Regions from separate parts of the Conexibacter sp. JCM 18997 genome, predicted to be linked through region 1. Evidence: riboswitches for the same ligand, from Rfam matches in the RefSeq annotation. Region 1 holds a riboswitch; each other region holds the start of a gene.
The links. Region 1 has a riboswitch for cyclic di-AMP ahead of ACZ5UI_RS25960 (peptidoglycan-binding domain-containing protein). Riboswitches for the same ligand answer to the same signal wherever they lie in the genome.

Region 2: linked by a shared signal. The riboswitch ahead of ACZ5UI_RS13660 (hypothetical protein) and the one ahead of ACZ5UI_RS25960 (peptidoglycan-binding domain-containing protein) in region 1 are both predicted to bind cyclic di-AMP.
Region 3: linked by a shared signal. The riboswitch ahead of ACZ5UI_RS06220 (septal ring lytic transglycosylase RlpA family protein) and the one ahead of ACZ5UI_RS25960 (peptidoglycan-binding domain-containing protein) in region 1 are both predicted to bind cyclic di-AMP.
Region 4: linked by a shared signal. The riboswitch ahead of ACZ5UI_RS02095 (hypothetical protein) and the one ahead of ACZ5UI_RS25960 (peptidoglycan-binding domain-containing protein) in region 1 are both predicted to bind cyclic di-AMP.

The regions. Positions count from the first base shown of each region.
Region 1 is NZ_AP043885.1:5,177,952-5,183,115, forward strand. Features, by position in the region: gene ACZ5UI_RS25955 (ABC transporter ATP-binding protein) at 1-1,614, opposite strand, end outside; cyclic di-AMP (ydaO/yuaA leader) riboswitch at 1,713-1,876, shown strand; gene ACZ5UI_RS25960 (peptidoglycan-binding domain-containing protein) at 2,002-2,766, shown strand; gene ACZ5UI_RS25965 (thiol-disulfide oxidoreductase DCC family protein) at 2,877-3,269, shown strand; partial or broken gene ACZ5UI_RS25970 (aromatic ring-hydroxylating dioxygenase subunit alpha) at 3,334-4,410, shown strand; gene ACZ5UI_RS25975 (PDR/VanB family oxidoreductase) at 4,527-5,164, shown strand, end outside.
Region 2 is NZ_AP043885.1:2,683,466-2,688,629, forward strand. Features, by position in the region: gene ACZ5UI_RS13640 (TolB family protein) at 1-839, opposite strand, end outside; gene ACZ5UI_RS13645 (hypothetical protein) at 836-1,717, opposite strand; gene pspAA (PspA-associated protein PspAA) at 1,747-2,025, opposite strand; gene ACZ5UI_RS13655 (PspA/IM30 family protein) at 2,022-2,771, opposite strand; gene ACZ5UI_RS13660 (hypothetical protein) at 2,839-3,453, opposite strand; cyclic di-AMP (ydaO/yuaA leader) riboswitch at 3,512-3,652, opposite strand; gene ACZ5UI_RS13665 (cell wall-binding repeat-containing protein) at 3,725-4,951, shown strand; gene ACZ5UI_RS13670 (hypothetical protein) at 4,948-5,164, shown strand, end outside.
Region 3 is NZ_AP043885.1:1,192,743-1,197,906, forward strand. Features, by position in the region: gene ACZ5UI_RS06205 (WS/DGAT/MGAT family O-acyltransferase) at 1-899, opposite strand, end outside; gene ACZ5UI_RS06210 (RNA polymerase sigma factor) at 985-1,533, shown strand; gene ACZ5UI_RS06215 (amidohydrolase family protein) at 1,544-2,713, shown strand; cyclic di-AMP (ydaO/yuaA leader) riboswitch at 2,796-2,952, shown strand; gene ACZ5UI_RS06220 (septal ring lytic transglycosylase RlpA family protein) at 2,988-3,920, shown strand; gene dinB (DNA polymerase IV) at 3,961-5,010, shown strand; gene ACZ5UI_RS06230 (FG-GAP-like repeat-containing protein) at 5,018-5,164, opposite strand, start outside.
Region 4 is NZ_AP043885.1:393,780-398,943, forward strand. Features, by position in the region: gene ACZ5UI_RS02080 (DNA polymerase III subunit alpha) at 1-1,243, shown strand, start outside; gene ACZ5UI_RS02085 (c-type cytochrome) at 1,283-1,768, shown strand; gene ACZ5UI_RS02090 (TraR/DksA family transcriptional regulator) at 1,820-2,170, shown strand; cyclic di-AMP (ydaO/yuaA leader) riboswitch at 2,357-2,507, shown strand; gene ACZ5UI_RS02095 (hypothetical protein) at 2,508-3,065, shown strand; gene ACZ5UI_RS02100 (carboxymuconolactone decarboxylase family protein) at 3,268-3,819, shown strand; gene ACZ5UI_RS02105 (winged helix-turn-helix transcriptional regulator) at 3,844-4,239, shown strand; gene ACZ5UI_RS02110 (dihydrolipoamide acetyltransferase family protein) at 4,199-5,164, opposite strand, start outside.

The DNA.
Region 1 (5,164 bases):
GACGATCTCGCCCGCGTCGAGCACGACGATCTGGTCGGCGTGGCGGACGGTGGAGAGGCGGTGGGCGATGGCGATCGTCGTGCGGCCGGCGGAGAGATCGTCGAGGGCCTCCTGGACGAAGCGCTCGGTCTCGGTGTCCAGCGCCGAGGTGGCCTCGTCGAGCACGAGCACCGGCGGGTTGCGCAGGACGGTGCGGGCGATCGCGATGCGCTGCTTCTCGCCGCCGCTGAAGCGGTAGCCGCGCTCGCCGACCACGGTGTCGTAGCCGTCGGGCAGGCCGGCGATCAGGTCGTGGATGCGGGCGGCCTTGGCCGCGGCGACGAGCTCCTCGTCGGTCGCCTCGGGCCGGGCGAAGCGCAGGTTGTCGCCGATCGAGGCGTGGAAGAGGTACGTGTCCTGGGACACCAGCCCGACGGTGGCGGCCAGCGACTCCTGCGTCGCGTCGCGGACGTCGACGCCGTCGATCGCCACCGAGCCGCGCTCGACGTCGTACAGGCGGGAGACGAGGTAGCCCATCGTCGTCTTGCCCGCGCCCGTCTCGCCCACGATGGCCAGCGTCGTCCCGGGGTCGACGTCGATCGACACGCCGGCCAGGGTCCAGGGCGCGTCCTCGCCGTAGCGGAACCACACGTCGTCGAAGCTCACGCGCCCGCCGCGGCCGTGCAGCTCGCGCGCGCCCGGCTGGATGTCCACGGGCAGATCGAGGTACTCGAAGATGCGATCGAACAGCGCCAGCGAGCTCTGCACGTCGACGCCGACCGACAGCAGCGACCCGATCGGGGAGAGCAGCCGGGTCTGCAGCGTGGTGAAGGCCACCACGGTGCCGATCGACACCGCGTCGGGGGACAGGCCGGCGAACAGGTAGATCAGGGCCGGCATCGCGGTGAACGAGATCTGGATTGTCGCCATCACCCAGCGACCGGCCATGCGCGAACGCACCTCGAGGTCGGCCAGGTTGCGCGACTCGCCGTCGAAGCGCTCGGCCAGCGCCCCGGTGCGGCCCATGGTCTTGCCCAGCAGGATGCCCGAGACCGACAGCGACTCCTCGATCAGCGTCGAGATGTCGGCCATCGACTCCTGGCGGCGGCGGGTGATCTTGCGCCGCTCGGCGCCGACCCGCCGCGACAGCCACACGAACAGCGGCAGCACGACGAGCGAGAAGCCGGCCAGCAGGGGATCGAGCAGGAACATCGCCACGATCGTGGCCAGCACCGTGGTGACGTTGGAGACGATCGAGGTGGCCGTCGAGGTGACGACCGACTGCACGCCGCCGATGTCGTTGGCGATGCGCGACTGCACCTCGCCCGTGCGGGTGCGCGTGAAGAAGGCGAGCGGCAGCCGCTGCAGATGGCGATAGACCTGGGTGCGCAGGTCGTGCATGACGGCCTGGCCGACCTGGGTCGACAACCACGTCTGCGCGACGCCGAGCGCGCCGGTGACCACGGCGATGGCGATCATTCCGCCGACCAACCAGGCCAGCAGCGTGGTGTCGCGGTCGGGGAGCGCCGTGTCGAGGATCGCGCGCAGGAGGAACGGCGAGACCATCGAAATCCCTGCAGACAGCACGATCAGCCCGAGAACGGCCGACAGGCGGCCGCGATAGGGGCGGAACAATCGCGCGATTCTCACAGGAGGCAGTCTAGCTAATAGTTGAACGGCTCAACTATTACGGGAAACAGACAGCGGGAGGGTTCGCTACAGTTCCCGCCGTCGAATGACCAAAGCCGAATGCCCGTCGTTTCCGCCGACGGGCAGCGGGGGAACCACTTGGCCGCCAATAGCGGCCCGGGGCGAATCACCGGCCGAGAGCCGGAGTAGCGCTGCTCTTTCTGCGCGAGCCCGTCAGCTAACCCCGCAGGCACTGGAAAGAGATAGGGGATCCCAGTAGTGCCTGACATACGACTTCCCGCGGTAGCCGTGTTCCTAACCACGGCTGCCGTGGCCGCTATACCGGCAACCGCATCGGCGTACACGTTCGGAGCGCGCACGCTCAAGCAGGGCATGTCGGGTAGCGACGTCAAGGTGGCGCAGAAGCTGTTGCGCCAGACCGGCGAGAGCCTCACCCCCGACGGTCAGTTCGGCCCGGCCACCAAGCGGGCCGTGTTGAGCTTCGAGCAGACCGCCGGCCTGACGCCCAACGGGCGGCTGGAGCCGACCGAGGCGCCCACGCTGCAGCAGGCCGCCGTCGACGGCGCCTCCGCGCGCCAGACCGATGCGGCGACCGACCCGACGACGGGCGCGGCCACGCCGACGTCGACGACGACGCCCACCACCACGGGCACGACGACGACGACCACGACGCCCGCCACCACGACCACGATGGGCGGCGCGACCACCCAGACGCCGGTCGGCATCCCGGGCGAGACCGCGATCCTCAACGCCGACGGCACCGCCACGGCGCCGGCCAGCGCCCCGCCCGCGGTCCAGGCGATCATCGCCGCCGGCAACGAGATCGCCTCCAAGCCGTACAAGTACGGCGGCGGTCACACGCTGAAGTGGAAGGACACCGGCTACGACTGCTCGGGCTCGGTCTCCTACGCGCTCCACGGCGCCGACCTGCTCGACTCGCCGCTGCCCTCGGGCAACTTCGAGACCTGGGGCGACGCCGGGCCCGGCCAGTGGGTCACCCTGTACGCCCGCGGCGACCACATGTACATGATCGTCGCCGGCCTGCGGTTCGACACCTCGGGCGCCAAGCCGTCGCGCTGGCAGACCGCCAAGCGCTCCAGCTCGGGCTTCACGGTCCGCCACCCCACGGGGCTCTAACCCCGCGTCGACATCTCGGTAGGTTGGGGCCCGGTGCGTCGCCGGGTCCCGATCACCGCAGTCCTGCGCGCCACCCGGGCGCCGATGCGCCCGGGCCACCTGACGCTGCGGTGATCGTCCTCTACGACGCCGACTGCGGCTTCTGCCGGTTCAGCGTCGCCCGCCTGCTGGCCTGGGACCGCCACCGACGCCTGCGGCCGGTGGCGATCCAGTCGCCCGAGGGGCAGGCGCTGCTGGAGCGCGGCGGCGTCCCCGCGCCCGAGCGCCTGCGCTCGGCGCACGTGGTCGACGACGCCGGGGTCGTGCACTCCGGGGGCGCCGCCACCGCGGTGATCGCGCGCGCGCTGCCCGCGGGCGCGCCGGTGGCCTGGCTGGCCGAGGCGCTGCCCGGCCCGGTCGACCGCGGCTATCGCTGGGTGGCCGACCACCGCACGGCGATCAGCCGCTGGGTGCCGTCGCGCTGGAAGCGCGCGGCCGCCGATCAGATCGCCCGTCGCGCCTGACGCGGTGCGTCGGGCCCGCCCGCGCGGGGTAGGTTCTCAGGAAGCCTGAGAGAGAGGAGAGGGCATGGGGTCCACCAACGGGTCCGTGGCGCCCGGCACGTTCGCGCTGCCGGAGTGGCCGCAGGACGCCTGGTACGCCGCCGCGTACGACGTCGAGCTCAAGCACGAGCTGCTGCCTCGGCGCATCGCGGGGCGCAACCTCGTGCTCTACCGGCGCACCGACGGGTCGCCGGTGGCGCTGGAGAACGCGTGCTGGCATCGCCTGCTGCCCCTGTCGGAGGGGCACCTCGAGGACGACGACGTCGTGTGCGGCTACCACGGCCTGATGTACAACGGCGAGGGCCGCTGCGTGTTCATGCCCTCCCAGGAGACGATCAACCCGGCCGCGCGCGTGCGCAGCTATCCGATCGTCGAGCGCCACCGCTTCGTGTGGGTGTGGACCGGGGACCCCGCGGCCGCCGATCCCGACCGCGTGCCCGACCTGCACTGGAACGACGATCCCGAGTGGGCGGGCGACGGCGCGCTGATCCACGTCGACTGCAGCTACAAGCTCGTGGTCGACAACCTCATGGACCTGACCCACGAGACGTTCGTGCACGGGTCGAGCATCGGCCACCGGTCGGTCGCCGAGGTGCCCTTCGAGGTCACCCACGGCCCGCGCTCGGTGACCGTGACGCGCTGGATGATCGACGTGCCGGCACCGCCGTTCTGGGCGATGCAGCTGGGGTGGAAGCTGGGGCACGCGCCGGAGGGCAACGTCGACCGCTGGCAGATCGTCCACTACGAGCCGCCCAGCACGATCGCCATCGACGTCGGGGTCGCCCCGACCGGCACCGGCGCGCCGGAGGGCGACCGCTCCCAGGGCGTCAACGGGTTCGTGCTCAACACGATGACCCCGGAGAACGCGGGCAGCTGCCACTACTTCTGGGCGTTCGCGCGCAACTACAGCCTCGAGGACCAGCGCATCACCACGCTGCTGCGCGACGGCGTCGCGGGCGTCTTCGGCGAGGACGAGATCGTGCTCAACGCCCAGCAGCGGGCGATCGACGCCAACCCGGAGAAGCAGTTCTACAACCTGAACATCGACAGCGGCGCGATGTGGGCGCGGCGGCTGATCGACGAGCTGGTGGCCGCCGAGCGCGGCGACGACGCGCGCTACGCCGGCGCCGTCTCCGACGGTCGGGCGGCCGCGGCGGGCGAGCCGGAGACGGTCCACGTGCAGGCCACGGAGGCCGATCGCCGGCGCCTGGGCGTGGCATGAGCGCGGGCGGCACCTTCGCCGCCGCTCGGGTCCGCGCGGTGCGTGACGTCGCGACCGACGTGCGCCTGATCGAGATCGAGCCCGCGGCGGGCGCGCAGTCCTACGCGACCGGCAGCCACATCGACATCGCCGTGATGATCGACGAGCTGCCCGACGTGCGCTCCTACTCGCTCGTGGGCGCCGCGCCGGCCGGCGGCGCCTACCGGATCGCGGTCAAGCGCCTGGCGGCCGGCCGGGGTGGCTCGGACGCCGTGCGCGCGCTGGCGCCCGGCGCGCGGATCGAGGTGTCGGCGCCGCGCAGCCACTTCGAGCTGGACCTGGGCCGCCCCGAGTACCTGCTGATCGCCGGCGGCATCGGCATCACGCCGCTCGTCGGCATGGCCCAGGCCCTGCACCGACGCGGCGCGGACTACCGGCTGCTCTACGCGGCGCGCACCCGCGAGCAGCTGGCCTTCGCCACCGAGCTGGCGCAGCTGCACGGCGAGCGGCTGGAGCTGTTCGTCTCCGACGAGGGCCGGCGGGTCGACCTCGCCGCCGAGCTGCGGCGTCTGGACCCCGGGGGCGAGCTGTACCTGTGTGGGCCGCAGGCCTTGCGCGAGGCCGCGCAGCAGGCCTGGCGCGAGGCCGGCCGCCC
Region 2 (5,164 bases), 2.5 Mb from region 1:
GCCGGATCCTTGACCACCGTGGTCAGCACGTCGGAGCCGAACGTCGCCCGCAGCAGCCCGGCGCGGCCGGTCAGGCAGAACTGCCGGCCGTCCGGAGCCCACTTGGCGTAGGCCCCCGTGGTGATCGTCGCGGTGGTGCCGCCGCCGCCGGCCGGAATCGTGCCGGTGCCGATGCCGTCACCGGTGGGCCCGAGAAGGAGCGACAGCAGCAGGCGGTCGCCGTCGGGTTGCCAGGACAGCGTCACGCCGCCGTTGATCCAGCCGTTGGCGTTCTGGTCCGGGCGGTTGAGGACCCGGCCGTGCCCGCCGCCGCTGCCCGGCGCCGCGACCGTCTGCACGAGCGCGTGGGTCGGGTTCGGGGCCTCGACGTCCTTGACGTAGTTGAAGGCGATCTCGTCGTCGTCGGGTGAGAACACGGGCGTGTCCACGCTCCAGCGCTTCGCCGCCCGGTAGACGACCCGCGCCCCGCTGCCGTCGGCCTGGGCCACCCACAGCGAGCGGTTGCGCACGAAGGCGAGCCGCCGGCCGTCCGTCGAGTAGGAGGGCGCGCCCGCGTTGGACAGCAGCCGCTTGATCGTCCCGCCCTCGGCGCTGGCGGTGTACACCGCCGTCTTCAGGCCGCCGCGCACGAAGGCCAGCGTCCGGCCATCGGGCGCCCAGGTCGGCGCGCGCCCGGCTGTCAGCTTGGTCGGGGCGCCGCCGGACGGCGGCACGCTGAAGATCGTCGCGCCGCGCAGGCCGACCACCGTGTAGGCGATGCGCCCGTTGTCGGCCGCCGGCGCGGGGGCGGCGGCCACCAGCAGGCCGCCGGCCGCGAGCACCGCCGCCGCGCGCCTCACGCCGTGTAGCCGTACTTCTTCAGGGTGGCCAGGACCTTGGTCACGTACTTCTCGCCGCCCGGCCAGATGCCCTGGTCGATGGGCTGCTGCTGCAGCCACCCGCGCTTGAGCGCGCTCTGCAGCTGGCTGCGGCACGAGGCACCCGCGCCCAGCCGGTAGAGGTTGGCGCACAGCGCCGGGTACAGGCCTCGGATCGCGTACCACTGGTCCTTGTGGCGGGCCAGCTGCTTGATCGACTTGCGCAGGTCACGGTCGTCCTGCTTCATGACCAGCGGGAACTCCTTCGTCACGTCGACGAGCTCGAAGTTCTCGTAGCGGTCGACCACGACCGGCATGGCCGAGCAGACGTAGGCGCAGAACGCGTAGGCGAAGCGCGGGTCGTGGGTGACGAACTCCAGGCCCGGCGCACCCCCCAGATCACGCAGCACGTAGGACGGGTCGGCCCAGTACTGGATCAGGTGGCGGTACTGGTTGGTCGCCGGGTCCCAGCCGTAGATGGCCGAGATCGAGCAGCAGTGCGCGCCGCCGGTGTAGGTGTCGACGATCACCTCGGGCTCGCCGTTGGCGTCGAGGTCGGCCAGGGTCAGCGACTTCGTGTCGTCCCCGTCCAGGCCGATGCCGCCGATCGGCACGGCGTCCTGGCACTCGTCGCAGCCGGCGGCGGGATTCGCGCCGCCCTCCAGCGTCGCGGGCACGCCGTTGCGGGTGATGGCCACGCGCACGTCGGAGGCCTCGAAGCTGCCCTTCAGCGTGTAGGTCAGCGTCGCGCTGACGCCGCCCGACGACGCGGTCTCGGTCTGCGGGCCGGTCGCGGCCAGCGCGGTGGGCGCCGCGATCAGGCAGGCGATCGCGACGCACAGCGTGGTGAGGGTGCGCATCCGTGCGCCTTTCGCTCGTGGTCCGGCGGTCAGTCGGGCAGCAGGCCGTCGCCGTCGAACTCGACCTCGGCCTCGGCCAGCGTCAGGTCCGGCGGGGGGACGATCAGGTCGGACTCGCGCAGGTCCTCGCCGTCCAGCGGCGTGCCCTTGCTGCGGATGAAGTCCAGCAGGGCGCCGAACGACTCGTTGTAGGCCGACAGGTCGTCGGCCGCGACGGCGGCGACGACACGGTTGTCGATCTCGTTGAGCTCGTCGTGAATCCCCTCGGGCAGCTCGTACTGGCCCTCGGTGGAGATCCGGACGATCACGCCTTGCCCTCTTCGATCTGCGGGGACGCCGGGGCACCGCCGCTCAGCTCGGCCTTCATCTTGGCCAGCTCGTCATCGACCTGGGTGCCGCTGGTCAGCTCCGCCAGCTGGCGGTCGATGTCGTCCTGGCCGGGCCCGAGGGCGGTCAGGTCCTCGAACGTGCCGGCCGCCTCGAGCTCCTCGACGGCGTTGGCCCGTGCGCGCATGTCCTCGGTCTTGTCCAGCGCGCGCTGCATGGCCAGGCCGACGTCGGCCATCTCCTCGCCCACACCGGTGGCGGCCTCGGAGATCTGCACCCGCGCCTCGGCGGCGGAGTACTGCGCCTTGACGACTTCCTTCTTCGTGCGGAAGGACTCGATCTTCGTGCGCAGCTTCTGCTCGGACGCGATCAGCTTCTGCTGCTCGCCCTCGAGCTCGGTGACCTGGGCGTCGAGCGACTGCAGCTCGTTCTGGGCCAGCGTCTTGCGCTCGAGCGCGGTGCGCGCGAGCTCCTCGTTGCCGGCCGACAGCGCCTGGCGGGCCTGCGTGTCGAGCTTGACGACCGACTGCTGGAGCTTGTCGGCCTGCATCTGCAGTCGCTTCTTGGAGGTGACGACCTCAGCGATGCCCTTCTTGACGTTCTGCAGCAGCTCGAGCTGCTTCTGGTAGCTGTAATCGAGCGTCTCGCCCGGGTCTTCGGCCCGGTCGAGCATCTTGCTGATCTTCGCCTTGATGATGGTCGTGAAGCGGCCACTGGTGCCGGGCATCACTGCCTCCTGTCCGCGCGTCGTGGGTGCTGGTCGCCCAGCCTACCGACGCACGTAAAGCTGAGGCTTAGAAACCGACCGGGTGGCGGGCCTTGAAGCCCTTGGTGTTGCGCAGGACCGGGCGCCACTGCGGGCCGGAGTTGCCGGCCGGGTCGCCCGCGGCGCTGGTGTCGAGGCGCAGCCCGGCGATCACGACGAACGCGTGCCCCGGGTTGGTGTAGACGGTCACCCAGTCGCCCAGGCCCGCGTCGCCCCACTTCATGAAGGACGAGGAGTCCAGCGGCGTGCCGTCCAGCAGGCCGCCGCCCAGCAGCGCGTAGGACACGGTGCCCGAGCAGTCGTAGCCGCTGTCCTTCACGCGGGCGTGGCCGCCGCCGTACTTGTACGGCTTGCCGACGATCTCGTTCGCGGCCCAGATCGCTTCCTTGACCTCGATCGGCGCGTCGACGGGCGGGTAGGCCTTGCCGGCGAGGATCGTGGCGTCGGGCATGTCCGGCGTCTGGTTGGGATCGACCCCGAAGGTCGCGCCGCCGCCCGTGGTGGTGGGCGTGGTCGGCACCGTGGGCGTCGTCGTGCCCGTGGTCGGGGTGGTCGACGGGTCGGCCGGGGCCGGGTCCGTCGAAGGAGCCGCTGCTGCGCCTGCGGTGGTGCCCTTGGGGGCGGCGGAGGCCGGAATCGCCACGGCCAGGATGGCCAGAAGCGAAGCAACGATCGTCGTCACAAGGGCAAATGCCCGCACAGCTACCTCTTTCGTATGCCTCCGGGGTTAGCTGACGGGTTAGCGCGGAAAGAGCCGGCGCCTCTCCTTTCGGAGACTCACCCCAAACAACCTGGGTCCCCCGGTCCCCAGCGTCATGCTGAGAACTCGGCGTTGATCGCGGCACCGTAGCAGGTCGCACGGTTTGTTGCACCACGATTATGGGTACCGCGCGGAACGTCATCCTGGCGCGGCCTTGCTCGATACCGTCATCGACCTGATGGGTCGCTTCCTGAACCTCCGTGGCGCGTTGGCGCTCACCCTTGTGGTCGCCACCGCCGCCTCCACGGGGTGCGGCAAGGACGGCAGCCCGGACGGCGGATCGCCCACCAGCCCGCCCGCGTCGCCCTCGGTCGGCGCCGCGGCCGGCGACGAGGCGGCCGGCAGCGCGCTCGGCTTCCCGGCCTTCGCGACGAAGAACACCACCCGCGTGGGCGGCGCTGACGCGATCGCCGACGCCGCCGGCGTGGCCCAGGCGGTGTGGCCGTCGACCGGCCCCACCAGCCGCCCGCCCGCCGTGTCGCTGGTGCAGGCCGACGACTGGCGCGCCGCGGTCGCCGCCTCCGCGCTGGTCGCGCGACCGGTGCGCGCGCCGATCCTGCTGGCCGACGGCGAGGAGCTCCCCCAGGCCACCAAGGACGCCCTCAAGCGCCTGGCGCCCGCCGGCTCCGGCGTGCTCGGCGGCGCGCAGGTCATCAAGGTGGGCGACGTTCCCGCCACGGGCAACCGCACGACCGCGGTCAACGGCAAGGACCCGTTCGAGCTGGCCGCGGCCATCGACCGGATCGCGACGACCGCACGCGGCGAGCCGAGCAAGGCCGTCGTGGTGGTCGGCGCCGACGCGCCGAGCTACGCGATGCCCGCCGCCGCCTGGGCGGCCAAGTCCGGGGATCCCATCCTGTTCACCGCGCGCGACGAGCTGCCCGCCGCCACCGCGACGGCCATCAAGACGCACGAGCGCCCGCGCATCTTCGTGCTCGGTCCCGACACGGCGGTCTCCGACAAGGTGATCGACCAGCTCGACAAGATCGGCACGACGACGCGCATCGACGGCGAGACGCCGCAGGGCACCGCGATCGCCTTCGCGCGCTACTCCGACGGCGCGTTCGGCTGGGGCGTCACCGATCCGGGCCACGGCCTGGTGTTCGCCAACCCGACGCAGCCCGCCGTCGCCGGCGCGGCCGCGCCGCTGTCCTCGGCGGGCTCGTACGGACCGCTGCTGCTGACCGCCGACGACGGCTCGCTGCCCGACGACGTGGTCCAGTACCTGCTCGACATCCAGCCGGGCTACGACTCCGATCCGGTCCGCGGGGTCTACAATCACGGCTGGCTCATCGGGGATGAGCGGGCGATCAGCTTGGACGCTCAGTCCCGAATCGACGCCCTCCTCGAGATCTCCCCGGTGAACGACGAATCCCCATGAGCGAATTCGAGCATCCAGACCGCGTCGACCCGACCCACCAGGTCACGGTCGAGGACGTGCGCCAGCTGATGGGCGCGTCCACCCCCCACTTCGCGCTGCAGCTGCGCAATCGCATCGCCAAGCTGATCGCGCCGCTGCCCGCCGATCACCCCGCGCGCATCGAGGGCGAGCGCGAGATCCAGCGCCTCGTGCGCCTGGGCTACACGGGCGAGC
Region 3 (5,164 bases), 1.3 Mb from region 1:
AGCGCGCGCAGCTCCAGACCGGCCGTGCGGTGGCCCTGGGCGCGCAGATGGCGCCCCAGCGCGCCCGACACGACGGTCAGCACGACGTCGTTGATCGTGCCGCCCAGCGCGTCCTTGATCGCCTTGAACGTGCTCAGCTCGGCGTCGGCCCACTCGTAGCGGCGGTGGGGCCCGATGCGGACGTTGTACGGGGTGCGCGGCGCGGGCTCGAAGCCGGCCCAGGCGAAGGCCCCCAGCTCGGCCAGGCGCTCGGCGGCGCCGCTGGCCACCTTGCGCGGCGCGCGCAGCGCGGCTCGCGCGCCGCGGCCGATCTCCGCCGGGACCGTCGAGCGCTCCAGCAGCGCCTGGGCCAGCAGCTGCGCCGCCGTGGGCGCCGGGCGCGGGACCCACGCGGTGGCGGCGCGGGGCGTGTCGGCGGGGTCGGGTGCGGTGTCGAACAGGACGGTGGTGATGTCGACGCCGGCGATGCCGTCGACCAGCGCGTGGTGCGTCTTGCCGATCACCGCGAAGCGATCGCCCGACAGGCCCTCGACGAGCCACAGCTCCCACAGCGGCTTGTTGCGGTCCAGCGGCTGGGAGAACAGCCGGCCGGCCAGGCGCTTCAGCGCGGCGTCGTCGCCGGGGCTGGGCAGGCCCGTGTGGCGCAGGTGGTAGCGCACGTTGAAGTGCGCGTCGTCGACCCACACCGGGCGACCCTGGCCGAGCGGGACCGAGGCCAGGCGCTGGCGGTAGCGGGGAACCAGGTCGAGGCGGTTGCGGATGTGGTCGACGAGCTCGACGTAGCCGGGCGCACGGCCCGCGAAGACGAGCACCTCGGCGACGTGCATGTGCGCCTGGCCGCCGCGCTCGAGATGCAGGAAGGAGGCGTCGAGGCCCGTGAGCCGATCGGGATTGGCCACGCGCTCGATTGTGGTCTGCCAGACCGGTCTTGGCAAACTTCAACAAGCTGTGTAAGCTACTTACACAGTGGGTAATCAAGAACACATGGACCTGCACGACTCCGAGACCTTCGCCCGCGCCTACGCCGACCACCACCGCTCCGTCCACGCCGTCGCCGTGCGCGTGCTCGGCGATGCCTCCCGCGCCGGTGACGTCGTGCAGGACGTCTTCATGCGCGTGTGGTCGCGGCCGGAGCGGTTCGACGCCAAGCGCGGCGAGCTGGGGCCCTACCTGCGGCTGATGGCGCGCTCGCGGGCGCTGGACGTGTGGCGTGAGGGGCAGGCCGCCGGCCGGGCCAGCGACCGCGTGCGCGATCTGGTCGCCGTCGAGAGCCCTGGGCGCGATCACGACAGCCGGCCCGACGCGATCCTGGCCCGCTCCGAGGCGCGTGCGGACGTGCGCGGCGCCCTGCGCGAGCTGCCCGGCGCCCAGCGCGAGGCGCTCGTGCTCGCCTACTGGGGTGGGCTGACCGCCGACGAGATCGCCCGGCGCACCGGTACGCCGCTGGGGACGGCCAAGAGCCGCATCCGCCTGGGCCTGGAGCGCATGCGCGGCGCGCTGACCGAGACCGGGCCCGAGGTGCAGGCCGCGTAAGCTCCCGCTGGTGCAGATCCCAGGCGCGCCGTACGACGACATCCTGGTCGGCCACCTGGAGGCGGCGCGGGCGATCCTGCCGGCCGACACGCCCTGGATGGACGCCCACACGCACACGGGCTCCAACGACCCGGACGGCGTCACGGCGAGCGCCGAGGAGCTGATGGCCGGTCTGGACCGCGCCGGCGTCCAGCGCTCGATCGTCTTCACCACCGCCGAGCCCGACGGCTACCCGCCCGCCAACGATCGCGTGTTGGCCGAAGCGGACGCGTCGGGCGGGCGCCTCGTGCCGTTCGCGCGCATCGACCCCAACGCCGGCGACCCGCTGCCGGAGGCGCGCCGCACGCTCGCGCTGGGCGCGCGCGGCTTCAAGCTGCACCCGCGCTCGGACGCGTTCGTCATGTCGCACCCGTCGGTCGAGGCGCTGGTCGGGCTGGCCGACGCCGAGCACCTGCCCGTCCTGGTGCACGCCGGTCGCGGTATCCCGGCGCTGGGGGAGGACCTGGTCGCGCTGGCCCGGCGCTACCCGGGCGCCTCGTTCATCCTGGCCCACGCCGGGATCAGCGACCTCGGGCTCGTCGCGCCCGCGGCCAACGAGCTCTCCAACCTCTTCTTCGACACCTCGTGGTGGCTGGTCTCCGATCTGCTCACGCTGTACGAGACCGTCGATCCGTCCCGGATCCTGTTCGCCTCCGACATGCCCTACGGCTCGGGCCGCTTCGCCGCCCTGGCCTTCCTGCGCTGTGCGATCGAAGTGGGCTACGGGCCGGACGTCCTGGCCGCGATCGCCGGCGGCAACGTCGAGCGCCTGCTGGCCGGCGAGCCGTCCGCCGACCTCGGTGGCCCGCCCGGCAAGGGTGCGTTGGGGCCGCGCTGGCTGGCCGGCGAGCGCGCGGTCGCCTACGCGGCCATCGCGGTGCAGCTGCGCTTCCGCGGAGGCGACGCCACCGAAGCGCTGGCGCTCGGCCGTCTGGCCTGTCAGATCCCCACCGGCGGCATGGACGACGATCACGAGGAGGCGCTGCTGCGGGCGATCGACGTCCTCCTGGAGGCCGCGCAGGAGCTGCCGCCGTCGCCCGCCACCGGCGAGCTCTCGCCCACCCGGGTGGGGGAGGCCTCGTCGATGCTCGCCGCTCAGCTGCTGGCCGGCACGCCGCGCGTTCCGCTCACGCGCCTGTAGCGCAAGCGCCCGTGCAGCGGGGTGTGACGTCGGGCACACAAGTGCTTCGAACGCGCGTTCGACGGATACCTTGGGGGGCGTTGTTTCCAGCAGGCCGAGTCGCCGTGGCCCATCCATGGCGAGCGGGGGACCCACTCGTCGAGACCGTTCTCGGCACGGGGCGAATCGTGGGCTGATGCCCACATAGCGCGGACGCGCGAGCCCGACAGCTGACCTCGTAGGCCCGCAGTCATGAAGGAGGACCTCCTTGAGGCCGCACATCCTGCTGCGCGCCGTGCCTGCCGCTGTTGCGGTCGGGGCGCTCGGCATCGTCGTTCCCAACGCCGCGGGCGCGCCCGCATCAGATCTGAGCAGCCCGGCCATCCAGGCCGCGGTCAAGGACGCGTCGCTGCGTCCCGGACAGCCGATCGTCGTCTCGGGCCGCCTGGCCTCGGGCCAGGCCGACGCGCCCGTGCGTCTGGAGATCCTGCCCGCCGGCGCCACCACGTGGACGAAGCTGACCGACGGGACCACCGGTCCCGGCGGCGCGTTCGCGCTGCGGGCCCACCCGCGCCGCTCGGGCGCCGTGCGCGTCGTGCAGGCCGGCGTCGCCCAGGCGGCCGGAGCCGATGTTGCTGCGGTGCCCGCCAGCGCGCAGCGACGAGTATCCGTCGGCGCGCGCCTGGTCACCCATGGCGTGCGCCGCAACGTGACCGCCGGGCGCAAGACGCTCGTGCGCGGCGCGGTCGCCAACGGCGGCAGCGGCCGCACCGTGGCGCTGCAGTTCCGGGGCAGGCACGGCTGGTTCACCGTCGATCGCGACCGCACCGACGGCCAGGGCCGCTTCCGCCTGGACCAGCGCCTGGCCTCGGCGACGAGCTCGGCCGCGCGCCTGCGCTTCGCCGGCGATGCCGCCAACGCGACCACGACCAAGCGCATCGGCCAGGTGGCCGGCTTCCGTTCGGCGCTGGCCTCGTGGTACGGCCCCGGCCTGTACGGCAACAACCTCGGTTGTGGCGGAACGCTGACCACGGGCACCGTCGGCGTGGCCAACAAGACGCTGCCGTGCGGCACGAAGCTCACGCTGCGCTACCGCGGGCACGTGGTCAAGGCCAGCGTCATCGACCGCGGGCCCTACGTGGGCGCGCGCGAGTTCGACCTGACCGCCGCGACCGCCGCCAAGCTGCACTTCGGCTCGGTCGGGACGGTCCAGGTCTCGATGCGGTAGGAACGTGTGTTCGTCGGCCCCGGGGCGTACCGTTTCCCGGGTGCCGACGATCGCCCATCTCGACATGGACGCGTTCTACGTGTCCGTCGAGCTGCTGCGCCGCCCGGAGCTGCGTGGCCAGCCGGTGGTCGTCTCGGGCACCGGGCCGCGGGCGGTGATCACCACCGCCAGCTACGAGGCGCGCAAGTTCGGGGTGGGTTCCGCCATCCCGGCGTCCCGCGCCCGCCGCCTGTGTCCGCAGGCGATCTTCATCCCGCCCGACTTCGAGGCCTACCGCGCCGTCTCCAAGCAGGTGATGGGCGTGCTGCGCGAGCAGATCGAGCGGGTCGAGGTCGTCGGCCTCGACGAGGCCTATCTGGATCTGTCGGACCTGCAGCGTCCGCGCGCGGCGATGCGCCGCGTCGTCGCGCAGATTCGCGAGCGCACCGGGTTGACCGCGTCGGTCGGCATCGGGCCCAACAAGCTGGTGGCCAAGGTCTGCTCGGACGCGGAGAAGCCGGCCGGGTTCGTGGCGCTGTCGCGCGAGCAGGCCTGCGCGCGTTTCGCCACCGCGCGCCCAGGCCTGGTGCCGGGCATCGGACCCAAGACCGTCGAGCGCCTGCGCGAGCTGGGCATCGAGACGCTGGGCGCGCTGGCCGCCGCCGACGAGGCGATGCTGCAGCAGCGCTTCGGCACCAACCACGGCCGCGACCTGCTGGCCCGGGCCCAGTTCCACGGCTCGACCACGCTGACGCTGACGCGTGTGGCGGTGTCGGAGTCGCGCGAGACGACGTTCCCCGAGGACGTCGCAGACCGCGCGCAGCTCGAGACGGTGCTGGGCGAGCTGAGCGAGAAGCTGTGCCGCGGCCTGAAGCGCCCCGGCCGCACGATCGCCATCAAGGTCCGCCTCGACGACTGGACCACCGTGACCCGGGCCCGCACCGTCTCCGAGCCGACGACCGACCACGAGGTGGTCTTCGCCGTCGCCCGCGAGCTCTTCCGCGCCTACGACCCCGCGCGGCCCGTGCGCCTGCTCGGCGTCCGCGTGGCCGGCTTCGACGCCCCGAGCGTGCCCGAGGTCGACACCGGCCAGCTGGCGCTGCCGGTGTAGCGCGCGGTCACGGTGTGATCACCTGACTGAGGGAGCTCGACGTGCTCCCGAGCATGCTCGCGCTTCCGGTGTAGATCGCGGTGATCACGTGTGTTCCCGCGCTGAGCGTCTTGAGCGACAGTCGTGTCGCGCCACCCGAGAGGTTCGCCGTCTT
Region 4 (5,164 bases), 480 kb from region 1:
CGAGGCTCACCACGCGGGGTTCGTGAGCGGGTCGATGGCGCTGCACGCCGACGTCGACGAGGCGCTGGCCGAGCGGGTCTGGCAGATGGTCGTCGGGTTCTCGGGCTTCGGGTTCCCCAAGGCGCACGGGGCGGCGTTCGGGCTGCTGGCCTACCAGTCGACCTGGCTGCGGGTGCACTTCGGCCCGGAGTTCCTGTGCGCGCTGCTGGATGAGCAGCCGATGGGCTTCTACCCGCCCGACGCGCTGGTGCACGAGGCGCAGCGGCGGGGCATCGAGATCCAGGCGCCCGACGTCAACGCCAGCGCGGTCGAGTGCTCGGTCACACCGGAAGGGGCGGTGCGGGTCGGGCTGGGCTACATCCACGGCGTGCGCGGCGGCGAGGTCGCGGCGCTGGTGGCCGAGCGCGAGCGGGGCGGGCCCTACCGGACGATCGAGGACCTGGCGGCGCGGGCGGGCGCGGGACGGCCGGCGCTGGAGCAACTGGCCTGGTCGGGCGCGTGCGACCGGCTGGTGGTCGGCCAGGGCGGCGCGTCGGTGGCCCGGCGGACCGCGCTGTGGCAGCTGGGCGTGGCCGCGCCGTCGACGCCGGTCGGCGATCACGGGACGCAGCTGGCGCTGTCGCTGGACCTGCCGGCGGCGCCGGAGCTGGCGGGACTGGGGGACTGGGACGCGATGGTCGCCGACTACGCCACGACCGGGATGGCGATCGCCCACCATCCGTTCGCGCTGCTGCGCGGGCACCTGACCAGCCAGGGCGTCGTGTCCAGCCGGGCGTTGGAGGACCTGCGACACGGGACCGACGTGCAGCTGGCCGGGCTGGTGATGGCGCGCCAGAAGCCGGCGACGGCCAACGGGGTGTGCTTCCTGCTGCTGGAGGACGAGTTCGGGACGGTCAACCTGATCGTGCCGCCGCCGGTCTACGAGCGCGACCGGCTGACCGTGCGCTCCGAGCCGCTGGTGATCGCCGAGGGGCGGATGGAGCGCTACGCGTCGGCGGGCGGGGCGATCAACGTCGTCGTGCGGCGGTTGCGGCCGCTGCAGGTGCCCACCGGGCGGCTGGCCTCGGTGCACGATCTGCCCTCCGCGGTGCCGCAGGAAGGCGCGGACGGGGCGCGCGAGAGCGGCGTCGCGGTGGGGGAGGAAGCCGAGGCGGCGTTGGCGGCGGCAGGCGGTTCTGCGGGCGGCGCGTTCCGGGCGGTGGCGCCGCCGGTGCAGAGCTTTGCGCGGGGGCGGAGCCGATGAGCAAGCCGATCCGGGGCGCGGCCCGATAGATTCCCGGACATGGCCATTGCTGTACTTGTCATCTTCTGGGTCGTTATCGGAACGGGCGTCGTGCTGGTCGCGATGGCCGCGACCCGCAAGCCGCATCGCGAGGACGATGGCGGCTCCCGGGCTGGACGCCTTGCCTTCGGCGTTGGCCTCACGCTCCTCGTCGTGCTCGGCGCGATCGTCATCCCCACGGTTGTCATGGTCGACAACTCGGAGTCGAACGCCGAGGCGAAGGGCGGCGTGGACCTCACCGCGGCCGAGGTGCGCGGACGCGAGATGTTCGCGGCCAACTGCGCCGTCTGCCACACGCTGTCGGCCTCCAACGCGGTCGGTCGCGTGGGCCCGGACCTCGACACCCTGCGTCCGCCCAAGGCACTCGTGCTCGACGCGATCGCCAAGGGGCGCGCGCGCGGCATCGGCCAGATGCCGGCCGACCTGCTCAGCGGTGAGGACGCGCAGGACGTGGCCGACTACGTTGCGGCGGTCGCCGGGCACTGACCCGGAGATCTCAGCGGCGGTCGGAACCCGAACGCCAGGAGGAGATCGACCATGGACGAAGCCCGAGCGAAAGAGCTGTTGGCGGCCGAGCGTGCGCGCATCGAAGGCCTGCTGGCCTCGGCCAGCGCGCCCGACGCCGGCCCCGACGACGAGCCGCACCTGGAGCAGCACGTCGCCGACCAGGCCAGCGACCTGTACGACAAGGAGCGCGACGAGGGCCAGGCCGAGGACCTGCGCGACCGCCTGGCGGCGATCGAGCGGGCCGAGCAGCGGTTGGCCGACGGCACCTTCGGCACGTCGACGATCAGCGGCGAGCCGATCCCCGACGCGAGGCTGGAGGTCGTGCCCTGGGCCGAGCGCACCGTCGCCGAGCAGGCCACCTGGGAGCGCGGCGGCAACTAGTGCCCTGAGGTCCGCCGTGTCTGACGGCGGACCACCGCGGCGCTGACCATCCGGTCGGCAGGCCCGGGCTCACGAGGAAATTCGCCCAAAGTCCGGCCTGATCAGGGTCGGGCGGGCCTTGACATCTTCCGTGCAGGTTTCCAGAAGAAAACCGCTGTTGCAGGGATTTCCCGAATCGCTAGGATGGCCAACGTTCCGCTGAGTCGTCCCCGGCAATGAGGCCGGCCGATGAGCGGGGGACCCGATGCCGTCCGGGGCGAATCGCACAATGTGCGTAGCGCGAAACTCTCATGCGCGAGCCCGTCAGCTAACCCCGTAAGCCGTCAAGAGAGAAGCGATGCCCCACGCTGCCCGAGCCCAGGACTCCTGGTCCGACCCGCCGCCCCGTCGCCCCCGCCGTCAGGCTGCCGATTGGGCCTCGCCGGAAGATCTCGAGATCCTGAGCACGATCGGCCGCCCGCGGGAGGCCGACTGGTCCGTCCTGACGCTGGAGCGCGACGACGAGGCCGGCGACGCGTTCGCCGCCGACGACGACGCCCCCGCCACGGTCGACGCCGCGGCGATGGCCCGCCGGCCCATGCGGGTCGTCGCGTCCGAGCCCGAGCAGTCCTACGACGTCGAGCCCGACGTCGTCGCGCACATGCAGATCGCTCCCGCCGGCCCGGCCCCGCTGGACCTGCCGCCGCAGCGCGCCGCCAACGGCCGCCGCACGGTGGTCATCCGCGGCCAGGTGGCCGAGCGCGAGCGCCCCTACGCCACGACCGCCCAGCGCCACCGCCCGTCCCGCCGCCCGAGCGAGCGCGTCGGCGCCCGCCCCGACCGCGTCGCCCTGTGGGCGTTCGGCCTGGGCCTGCTGCTGATCCTCGTCGCGGTGCTCAGCGCCGCCGGCGCCTGACCGCCGCCGTCCATCCCGCGGCCGCACCGGCCGCCACACCAAGCCATCCGAAGCCCGCCACCGCAGCGGGTTGTCGTCGTCGTGTGATCGCGGTTGCGCACGTCCGCGCCGGGGCGTATCCTTACGAATCGTAAGGTGCTGAACCTTGTGAAGCGCCGGACCCTCTCCCTCATTCTCGAAGGGCCGCCCCATGAAGACAGCGATGAGCCGATTCCCCGTCCACGACGACCTGACCGCCCCGGAGGGGTCGCTGCCGGTGCTGCGCGGCGCCCTGGCCAGCGCCGGCCAGCTCCCGAACTTCCTCGCCGTCCTGGCCGAGTCCCCGGCGGCCCTGCGCGGCTACGCGCGCTTCCGTTCCGAGCTGCGCCGCGGCTCGCTGACGCTCTCGACGCTCGAGCGCATCTCGCTCGGCGTGGCCGAGCACCACGACTCCCAGCCGGGGATCGTGCTCCACACGCGCCTGGCCCGCAACGCCGGGCTGGGGCAGGACGAGATCGCCCGGGCCCGCGAGTTCAGCTCCGAGGAGCCCAAGGAGGCGGCGCTGCTCGCGCTCCTGCGCGCGCTGGTCGAGAACCCCGGCACCCCGCCGATGCACCTCCACGAGGAGGCCATCGAGTCGGGCTGGACGCACGAGCAGCTGCTCGAGGCGATCGCCTACGTCTCGATGGAGACGTTCACCGCGATGGTCAACGTGGCCGGCAACATCCCGGTGGACGGGTCCAGCGAGATGACCAGGCAGCTGCAGGCCGCGTAATCCCGAGGGCGTAGGCTCTTCGTGATGGCCGAAGACCCCGATTGCACCTGCTGCCCGCACCTCCACGAGGCGGTGGAGCTGATCGGCAGGCGTTGGACGGGGGCCATCATCGAAGTCCTACGCCACGACGGGCCGCTGCGGTTCTCCGAGCTCGTCAACGCGATTCCGGGCCTGTCGGACCGGCTCTGCTCGGAGCGCATGAAGGAGCTCGAGGCGCGCGGCGTCGTCGAGCGCACGGTCCACGCGGGGCCGCCCGTGCGCGTCGAATACGACCTCACGCGGATGGGCCGGGCGCTGGGCCCGTCGCTCAACGCCCTGCAGGCCTGGGCGCAGGAATGGCTGAACGAGCCGTCCGCGGCCGACGCCGAAGCCGACGCCGCTAGAACGCCAACGCGAGCGGGTTCTCCAGCAGCGCCTTGACCCGCCCGAGGAACTGGGCGGCGTCGGCGCCGTAGAGGATCCGGTGGTCGCTGGCCATCGTCACCGTCATCATGTGGCGGGCCACGAGCTCGCCGTCGCGCACCACCGCACGTGGCTCGATCGCGCCGACGGACAGGATCGCCGCCTGGGGCGCGTTGACCACCGAGGTGAACGCGGTCACGCCGAACATGCCGAGGTTCGACACGGTGAACGTGCCCCCCGACAGGTCGGGCGGGCGGACGGAGCCGTCGCGGACGGCGGCGGCGAGCGCCCGGGTGGTGCGGGCGATCTCGCCCAGCGACTTGGTGTCGGCGTCGAACACGGTGGGCACCACCAGCGCGTCGTCGCCGGCGACGGCCATGCCGACGTTGACGGCGGCGTGCAGCTCGAAGTGGCCGTCCTTGTAGGAGCCGTTGGCCCGCGGGTACTCGCGCAGGGCCAGGGCGCAGGCCTTGATGACCATGTCGTTGAACGACGGCACGGGCTGGCCGTCGGCGGCGGCGTCCTTGAGCTGCGCGCGCAGGCCACGGGCGCCGTCCATCTCGATGTCCATCGAGACCTCATACGACGGCACGGTGGCGCGCGACTCGGCCATGCGCCGGGCCACGACCTGCTGGGTCCGATTGAGCTCGACGACCTCGACGTCGCCCTTGTTCCCGCCCGGGCTGGGCGCGGCGGCGGGGGCCGGCTCGGGCGCGGCGGCGACGGGCGCGGGAGCGGCGGCGACGGGCGCCGGCGCGGCGGCCGGACCCGACTCCAGCGCGGACAGCACGTCGGCCTTGACGATGCGCCCGGCCGGGCCGCTGCCGGTCAGCTGCTGCAGATCGATCGACGACTCGCGGGCCAGACGGCGGGCGACCGGCGACGCCTTCACGCGCTCGCCGTCGGCATGGCCGTTGGTCGCCGCGCCGACGCCGGCGGGCAC